DNA from 3 places in the Pseudoalteromonas sp. C12FD-1 genome. Region 2 is predicted to be linked to each of the others. Evidence: predicted binding sites of a transcription regulator. Region 2 holds the regulator's gene; each other region holds the start of a gene.
The links. The regulator MetJ, encoded in region 2, represses methionine synthesis genes. The targets are predictions, from matches to a motif close to TAGACGTCTAGACGTCTA.
Positions count from the first base shown of each region.

Region 1: the regulator MetJ is predicted to act here: its motif matches at 1,206-1,223, upstream of metK (methionine adenosyltransferase).
Region 3: the regulator MetJ is predicted to act here: its motif matches at 1,594-1,611, upstream of WDB87_RS06675 (methylenetetrahydrofolate reductase).

Region 1 covers NZ_JBBEVD010000051.1:106,459-109,731, reverse strand. The annotation lists gene tkt (transketolase) at 1-1,020, opposite strand, end outside; gene metK (methionine adenosyltransferase) at 1,325-2,476, shown strand; gene WDB87_RS06805 (hypothetical protein) at 2,625-3,167, shown strand; gene WDB87_RS06800 (5-formyltetrahydrofolate cyclo-ligase) at 3,187-3,273, shown strand, end outside.
Region 2 covers NZ_JBBEVD010000034.1:71,741-75,013, forward strand. The annotation lists gene WDB87_RS01575 (malic enzyme-like NAD(P)-binding protein) at 84-1,325, shown strand; gene metJ (met regulon transcriptional regulator MetJ) at 1,405-1,725, opposite strand; gene metB (cystathionine gamma-synthase) at 1,994-3,241, shown strand; gene metL (bifunctional aspartate kinase/homoserine dehydrogenase II) at 3,248-3,273, shown strand, end outside.
Region 3 covers NZ_JBBEVD010000051.1:73,285-76,557, forward strand. The annotation lists gene WDB87_RS06670 (hypothetical protein) at 1-339, opposite strand, end outside; gene WDB87_RS06675 (methylenetetrahydrofolate reductase) at 594-1,550, opposite strand; gene WDB87_RS06680 (M16 family metallopeptidase) at 1,810-3,273, shown strand, end outside.

The DNA.
Region 1 (3,273 bases), on a different contig from region 2:
TTTTTCAGCCCAATCGCCTGGAAGCTCGTTATTAATACGGCGCTTATACTCTGCTGCAAGCTCTGGGAATGCCTTTGCGTATGCTGCAAATTTTTCGTCCCAGCTAGACTCAAGCTGTTGGCCTTTTTCTTTGCTATCCCACTGTGCGTAAATATCAGCAGGAATTTCGAATGCATCGCCAGACCAGCCTAAAAATTCGCGAGACGCTTTAATTTCGTCATCACCTAATGGTGCGCCGTGACAGTCGTGGCTACCTGATTTATTAGGTGAGCCGTAACCTATCACTGTTTTACAACAAATTAGTGATGGTTTGTCGGTAACACTTTGAGCCTCTGCTATTGCAGCACTAACCGCATCACTGTCGTGGCCATCAACGTCACTTATTACATGCCAGCCGTAGGCTTTAAAACGTGCTGGTGTATCGTCGCTAAACCAACCTTCTACTTCACCGTCGATTGAAATGCCGTTGTCATCCCAAAAAGCCACTAATTTACCAAGGCCTAATGTGCCAGCAAGTGAACATGCTTCATGAGAAATACCTTCCATTAAACAACCATCACCCATAAATGCATAGGTGTAGTGATCAACAATGTCGTGGCCTTCACGGTTAAATTGTGCAGCAAGCGCTTTTTCAGCAATTGCCATACCTACCGCGTTTGTGATCCCCTGACCTAGCGGGCCCGTAGTAGTTTCAACTCCTGGTGCATAACCGTACTCTGGGTGGCCTGGTGTTTTAGAATGCATTTGACGGAAGTTTTTAATTTCATCAAGTGGTAAGTCGTAACCAGTTAGGTGCAATAGAGAATAGATAAGCATTGAACCGTGGCCGTTTGAAAGAATAAATCTGTCACGGTCAGCCCACTCTGGATTAGTTGGATTGTGCTTTAGATAATCGCGCCATAATACTTCTGCGATATCGGCCATGCCCATAGGGGCTCCAGGGTGGCCAGATTTGGCCTTTTGTACTGCGTCCATTGACAAGACGCGAATAGCATTTGCAAGTTCTTTGCGAGATGGCATGAATTCTCCTACCTTTATGTGTATTTGCGCGGGTACTTATGTGTTCGTTAATACCCTTAAGTAACTTAAGAGCTGTTATAGCAACCATTCTTACTTAATGTGGGTGCAGTGTGCAATTAAAAACCCCATAAAAATGGGCTATTATGAATATTTTTTAAGACCAAAAAGTTATTACTCATTTTATTTAGACGTCTAGGCGTAAAAACACTATGCAAGGTGTTTTGTTTTAGATAAAATACGCCCCTTAATTTTTTAGCGCTAATACCGACGTTTGTGAAGCGCAATATTTGTGAGCAGAAATACAATGGCAAAACATTTATTTACTTCTGAATCTGTTTCTGAAGGTCATCCGGATAAAATCGCCGATCAAATCTCTGATGCGGTACTTGATGCTATCCTAGAGCAAGACTCTCATGCCCGTGTTGCGTGCGAAACTTACGTAAAAACCGGTATGGTTATGGTTGGTGGTGAAATCACTACTAGCGCATGGGTTGATATTGAAGAAATTACACGTAAAACAGTACGTGAAATCGGCTACACGCATTCAGACATGGGTTTCGATGCAGACTCATGTGCTATTTTAAACACAATTGGTAAGCAGTCTCCTGATATAAACCAAGGTGTTGACCGTACTAGCCCAGAAGAACAAGGCGCTGGCGACCAAGGCTTAATGTTTGGTTACGCATGTAACGAAACAGAAGTACTTATGCCTGCACCAATAACTTACTCACACCGTTTAGTACAGCGCCAAGCGCAAGTACGTAAAAGCGGCGAACTTAACTGGTTACGCCCAGATGCAAAATCTCAAGTAACGTTTGCATACGAAAATGGCAAGCCAGTAGGTATTGATGCAGTTGTACTTTCTACTCAGCACGCTGAAGAAATTTCGCAAAATGATTTAGTAGAAGCCGTGATGGAAACCATCATTAAGCCGGTACTTCCTGCCGAGCTTATTACTAGCGCCACTAAATTTTTCATTAACCCAACGGGTCGTTTTGTAATTGGCGGACCAATGGGTGACTGTGGTTTAACAGGTCGTAAAATCATCGTAGATACATACGGTGGTATGGCACGTCACGGTGGTGGTGCTTTCTCTGGTAAAGATCCATCAAAAGTTGACCGCTCAGCTGCATACGCTGCACGCTACGTAGCTAAAAACGTAGTGGCTGCTGGCCTTGCTGATAAGTGTGAATTACAAGTGTCTTACGCAATTGGTGTTGCAGAGCCTACCTCTATCAGCGTTGAAACCTTTGGTACAAGCAAGCTTGAAGAAGGTCGTTTAATCGAGCTAATTCGCGAGCACTTTGACCTACGCCCTTACGGCTTAATTCAAATGCTTGACTTAGAGCGCCCAATTTACCAACCAACAGCGGCTTACGGCCACTTTGGTCGTGATGAATTCCCTTGGGAGCGTACAGATAAAGCAGACGCACTTCGCGCAGCTGCTGGCCTTTAAGCCAAAACGAATTAAATAATAAACGGCCCTTTTAAGGGCCGTTTTTATATCTAAAACAAAAGTTAATAATGAGTTTTAGCGAGCCCTCGAATTACTTACTGTTTTAGGTATATACTCTTTGCATAATAAAAGCTTAAGGGATAAGTAAATGGCCAATAATTTTCGCGTTATGTTTGTAGGGCTCGCTGAGGGCACTGAGGCTAAAACAGCCTGCGTTAATTTAGCAAATAAACTAAAAACGTCTGAAGATAAAGTAACTCAGTTTTTTAACGGCAAACCACTCTTTGCACCTAATAATAAAGACAAAGCCCTAAAGCAAGCCAAATTACTCGCAAGCCTCGGCATTAAAAGTAAATTACAAGCCACTGGTGAGCAGCCTCCTCAAAGCCCTAGTGCAGCTAGTCAGCGCGACGAACGGATTTTTGATGCCCTTGACTACATAACAAGCAGCCTGATCCGCCTAGAAGAAAAGCTAGAAGAGCTAGAGCAAAGGCTCCCAATCAATGAGCTAAAAACCCCTACAGACGAAAGCGATGAGTGGCAAGAAGATGATCTAATGCTCGACGAGCAGCTCGATGAACCTGTAAAAACGCGTAGCAATACTTTATTATATTCACTGATTGCCACCGCCGTTTTACTACTGATTGTGCTTGCTGTTTACTTAGCTTTTCCTGATTTAGTGTCTATTTAATCGAAGGTGCGTAATTACAATGAGCAATAAACGTACACACATACGCCAATCTATTCGCCAATTACGCAATAATCTATCAAAAAAACAGCAAGAAAAAGCCGCTGCA
Region 2 (3,273 bases):
TTGCTTGGAATTTAAAAATAATAAGAGTATCTTAGCCCCATACTCCCTCTCACTTAACTTAAATTGCAGGATACCATCGCGTTATGTCAGATTTTCGTGAACAAGCATTACACTACCACTCACACCCCGTTCCAGGCAAAATCAGCATTGAGCTAACAAAACCAGCTGAAACGGTGCAAGATTTAGCATTAGCATATAGCCCTGGTGTTGCAGAGCCTGTGCGAGAAATTGCAGCAGATTCAGCCAATGCATATAAATATACCGGTAAAGGTAATATGGTTGCGGTGATCAGTAATGGTACAGCAATTTTAGGTTTGGGTAATTTAGGGCCATTAGCCTCTAAACCTGTTATGGAAGGTAAGGCGCTCTTATTCAAGCGTTTTGCTGGCCTAGATTCTATTGATATTGAAGTTAAGCATCGCACCACTGAAGACTTTATAAATACAGTGGCTAATATTGCCGACACGTTTGGTGGCATTAACTTAGAAGATATTAAAGCACCGGAGTGTTTTGAAATTGAAAAAGCGCTTATTGAGCGTTGCAGTATTCCGGTTTTTCATGATGACCAACATGGTACCGCTATTGTAACTGCAGCAGGTATGCTTAACGCATTAGAAGTGCAGGGCAAATCAATAGAAGATGCCATTATTGTATGTTTAGGTGCAGGCGCTGCAGCGGTTGCCTGTATGGAGCTATTAATTAAGTGTGGTGCATTGCGCGAACATATTTATATGTTAGACCGTAAAGGAGTTATCCATACTCGCCGCGATGATTTAAACGAATACAAACAGCTTTTTGCTAACAATACAGATAAGCGTACTCTACAAGATGTAATTGCTGATGCAGACGTATTTGTAGGTGTATCGGGCCCTAACTTACTTGCACCTGAAGATCTTAAGTTGATGGCCGATAAGCCAGTGGTATTTGCATGTTCAAACCCAGACCCTGAAATTGCACCTGAGCTAGCGCACAGTGCACGAAAAGACTTAATTATGGCAACGGGTCGCTCTGATTTTCCAAACCAAGTTAATAATGTTTTGTGTTTTCCGTTTATTTTCCGTGGTGCACTTGATGTACGTGCAAGCGCAATTAACGATGAAATGAAAATAGCCGCTGTTGAAGCTATTCGTAGCATTGCTAAAGAGCCAGTGCCTGAGCAAGTATTAAAAGCTGCAGGTGTGGATAAACTTGAATTTGGCGCAGATTACATTATTCCTAAGCCGATGGACCCGCGTTTATTACCACGTATAGCCAAGGCGGTTGCGATTGCGGCAGTTGAATCGGGCGTGGCGCAAATTGACTTACCTGAAAATTACATGGCTTAAATAGCCGCAAATAAAAAACCTCAGCTTGGCTGAGGTTTTTTGTTTAAGCGACTAAAAAGTAGCGAGTGTAAATACTTGGCTACTCTTCGTCTAAAATAGGTACTTCGAGCCCCATTTCTTGCATTATTTTTTTCACTTCTTCTGGAACTTTTTCTGCGTTATCTTTACGAAGGTCATCATCGTTTGGTAACGGCTGACCGGTAAAAGCATGTAAAAAGGCTTCGCATAAAAGCTCGCTATTTGTTGCATGACGCAGATTGTTTATTTGACGACGTGTACGCTCATCAGTTAATACTTTTAATACATTTAGCGGGATCGAAACGGTGATCTTTTTAACTTGCTCTGATTTTTTCCCGTGTTCTGCGTATGGGTGAATATACTCACCATTCCATTTAGCCATAAGATGTATCGTTGCCTCAGATTATTAATTTCTCACACGGCGTAAAAAGCGTGTAAATATGCGTGAAATTCTATCGTTTTAAAAAAGATAGTCAAATAATAGATAGCAATCTATCTTAATAAGCTGGCTGTAACAGTAAATAAAGGTTTATGAGAGCTTTACATGGATGTTGTTTTTAGCCATCTAGAGCTTTAAAAGCTTTGACTTATTATAATGGATAACATACTCTTTTAGACGTCTAAACATCCAAATTAATTAGGTGACGAATATGAGCGAAAAAAACAAAGCAACCATTGCTGTACGTAATGGCGTAGATGCCGATAAACATCATGGTGCCGTTGTGCCACCAATTTATTTATCGACGACGTATTCGTTTGCCGATTTTGATACAAAACGCGCATACGACTATGGACGAAGTGGTAATCCTAACCGCGATATATTAGCTGAAACGCTAGCAGAACTTGAAGGTGGTGCTCGCGGCATTATTACCGCTACGGGTATGGCTGCGGTGCATTTAGCCACACAGTTATTAAATAACGATGATACGCTGGTTATACCACACGACTGTTATGGCGGCAGTTACCGTTTATTTACGTCGTTAGAGAAGCGCGGCCTACTTAAGTTAAAGGTTCTTGACTTAACTAAACCAGAAAACTTAGCACAAATTTTAACTATTAAACCTAAATTAATTTGGATAGAAACACCAAGTAACCCTGTGCTGCGCTTAACGGATATTAAAGCCGTGACGGATATAGCAAAACAGTGCGGGGCATTGGTGGCTGCCGACAACACCTTTTTATCACCGGCATTGCAAAACCCAATTAAGTTTGGCGTAGATATTGTTGTGCACTCTACCACCAAATATATTAACGGCCATTCTGATGTTGTAGGCGGTGCAGTTGTTGCTGCAACACAAGAGCTTGGTGACGAGCTTGCTTGGTGGGCCAATAACATTGGTATTACCGGCGCTCCATTTGATAGCTATTTAACGTTACGCGGTTTACGTACTTTAAATGTGCGTTTAAGACAGCACCAAGAAAATGCCCTAGCGATTGCTAAATACCTTGAAAGCTCTGAGTATGTTAGCCAAGTTTACTACCCAGGCCTTGAATCGCACCCTCAACATACGCTTGCTAAAGCCCAGCAACTTGGCTTTGGTGGCATGGTTAGTTTTGATATTAAGGGTGATGTGGATGATGCTGCGGCGTTTTTAACAAGCCTTAAAGAATTTAGCTTAGCTGAATCGTTAGGTGGGGTTGAGAGTTTAATTTGCCATCCTGCGACCATGACTCATGCTGGTATGGAGCCTAAAGCGCGTCTTGAGGCGGGGGTGGGCGATACGTTAATTCGTATTTCGGTCGGTATTGAAGATATAGAAGACTTATTGGCTGATTTTGAGCGTGTATTTAATTTAGTTAAACCAGGGCAAAACAAAAATGTAGGCCGTGTTGGTAAAGCTGCAGGCAATGCCAATGGTGATGTAAAGCAACAGGCTGCTCACCCGGCATTGTGGTGATTGAGTATGGTAAAAAGTGTACATAAATTTGG
Region 3 (3,273 bases), on a different contig from region 2:
TTTTACAGCGCCTAAGTTAAAAATCATATCAAATAATGCGACTTGTATATTTTTGTTTAATTTATCAAAGTCATCGTAATAACCATTAGATTTTTTATATAGAGTAGAAAGCTCTTTGTAAAAAGAATCCATATGTTTGTTTAATTGGCGTGTAATTTCTACATCTTTAATTGTGAGTGAAGTAAATTGTTTATACCATTCAGCTTTATAGTTTCTTTTTTGTTTAGCTATTGTTTCAAATTCTTTTTGTTTTTCTAGAGGAGTCGCAGGAGGACCTGGTTGATTGTTAACTACTTTATTCATTGGGAGCAGGACTGAAGCTTGTTTGTTTTTTATCATATGACCTACGCCTATGGTTACATAGCCCTGAGAGTCTAGATAAAAGTGATTAATTTTTTCTCATATTTTATAATGTTTTTAATTACTTCTGATTTCACCTGTTCATTTAATGGCATTTAAAATTCCTTTTATTAATAGTAATTACCTAATTGGCATACAAGAATACTCAGAACTACCTTAAAAAACAACAATCATGAATATAAGTAGTGTATACCAGTTCACTTAAAAATAATGGGCAGGCTCATATTTAACTTTTAAGCAATTTGTTTTTCAGCTAGGTTTAATTCCATAATGGCTTTTAATAAGCGGTATAGGTTTATTGATGCGTCAATTTCTTCTTTACGGTTTGTTAAGCTCTCAATATTTAAGCCCAGTGGCACATCAAGATGCGCACAGCTTTTAAGTATTAGGTCGAGGTTTTCTCGGCAAATACGTACCGATTCACTTAATGTGTTTTCTGCATCAAGCATGCGCCATTTAGTGGCCTCTGGCACTGAGATACCCAACCATTGCATAAACTCTAAGGTTTTATCGCCGCCGCACGGGGTAAACGTTAATATAATACGTTTTGGTGTTATACCTTGTGCTTTACAGGTACGCGCATAGCTAGTGATTAGCTCTATAGTTGCTTGTGCGTCGTAAACCGCTTGCGATATAAAAAACTGACAACCTTGTGCTGTTTTTTCTATAAGGCGCTCGTGCTCATTTCGCTTACTTGCATGGCGCTCTGCTATGGTAACGCCCCCTAAAAAGAAGTCATCACTTTGCTCTGCAAGCGTTTTATAGGCATCGGGCAAGCTTAGTTTTATATCACCTTCCGATGAGGGGCTACCTACTAAAACCACATTTTTTAAATCGTAGTCGTTTTTGGTTTCATCCAACCAGCCTTTAAACTCTTCTACACCACGTTGTGCCACACTTTTGTAAGTAATGACATCTGGAGCCGATAAATTACGTAATAAATGGCTGTATTCACGAGGGTCTACAGTTTGTTTAAATGGAAATGGGCGTGCTTTATCTGTGCGGCTACTCTCATCTTGAATGTCGTAAATTATTACGCCGTCGTATTCAATTTCGTGTAAGCGAGCAAGTAGTTTTTCTGCAATGATTTTTAGTTGCGCTTTATCAGTACCAATTTTAGGCGGAGTAGTACCAATAAGATAAACACCTTGATTGGTGTCTTCTATTTTTTCTTGTAGTGATAAAGCCATAATCCTCATTCCAGCTTAGTCCAATGTATGTAATTTAATATAGCAGCCATTTAGACGTCTAGATAGATTTATTTAGTGAAAGTTTTTCAATTAACTTGAGCATTTTTCATGCTTAAGTGTTTTTAAAATAGGGAATTGACACAGTTGTTTACATTAAAAATGTCGCAAAGCTCTTACAATCATTCGCTTTAGGGCATAATCAACTATGAATTAGCATTAAATCTAATAACAAATTTGCTCAATTTAAAAAGGGACAACAATGAAATTTAAATTATTAGCAACAAGCTTGGCGGTATCGCTGGCACTAACAGGCTGCGCAACATTGCAAAGCGAAAACACCCAAGCGGCACAACAACAGCAAACAACAGCCGCTGAGGAACGTGTATTTTCGCAAGAGTACTTAATCGAAGAGCTAGATAACGGCTTACGTGTAATGGTAGTTAAAACAGATTACCCCGATGTAGTCTCGCTGCAAATTCCGGTATCGGTTGGCTCGCGTAATGAAGTAAAAGAAGGTAAAACCGGTTTTGCTCACTTTTTTGAGCACATGATGTTTAAAGGTTCTAAAAAATTTCCGCAAGACGAATACACTGCCATATTTAAAAATGCAGGGGTAGATAACCGTGCTTACACCACTAACGATTACACAAACTACCATTTAAACTTTTCAAAGCAGCATCTTGATAAAGTACTTGAAATTGAAGCCGATATTTTTCAAAACTTAACCTACACCGAAGAGCAATTTAGAACCGAAGCGCTTACGGTTAAAGGGGAGTATTTAAAAAATAACGCCAGTCCAATTCGTAAATTATTAAGCGCTGTACGCGAAGAAGCCTTTGATAAACATACCTATAAACATACCACTATGGGCTTTTTTGAAGATATAGAAGCCATGCCAGATCAAATGGCATACGGTAAAGAATTTTTTGATAAGTTTTATAAGCCTGAATATGTATCGCTAGTAATTGTCGGCGATGTAGACCCTAAAGCCACGATGGCTATGGTGAAAAAACATTGGGGTGGCTGGAAAAAAGGTGATTACGTTGCCGATATAAAAGCTGAGCCTGCACAACAAGCGCCTAAATATGTACATGAGAAAAACGAAGGTTTGCCTGGCCATTGGTTGCTTGTATCTTACAAAGGTGCGGCCTGGGAGCCTGCAAAAAAAGACAGAGCCGCGCTTGATTTGATCTCACAGCTTTATTTTTCAAACAACTCAGACTTATACCAAGAATTGGTTGTTGATAAACAAATTGCTAGCCAAATGTTTACCTACAATCCAGAGACAAAAGATCCTGGTTTACTGCATGTATTTGTAAAAGTTGAAAACGAAGAAGATTTAGCAAAAGCACGTGATGCTATCAATCGCACTTACGCAAAAGCACGTACCGAACTTGTTGATGAGCAAAAATTAAGTGATTTAAAGTCTAACCTCAAATACAGCTTTATTAACGGTTTAGACTCATCGCAAGCCATTGCTTCAACGCTTGCAAGATACATGCATTTTGAGCGCGATCCTGAGGTAATTAACCAGCTTTATAAATCGGCCGACAACATAACCGCACAAGACATTAAAGCTGTGGCTAATAAATATTTTGTAGATGGCGCGCGTACAACCGTAACTATGTCGGCACTTGATAAAGCGCCAGGGTTTGAGCAGGAAGCAAGCTTAAACGCGTTAGTTGCAAAGCTTGATAAAGCGCCTGAAGCGCCAGTATTTAAA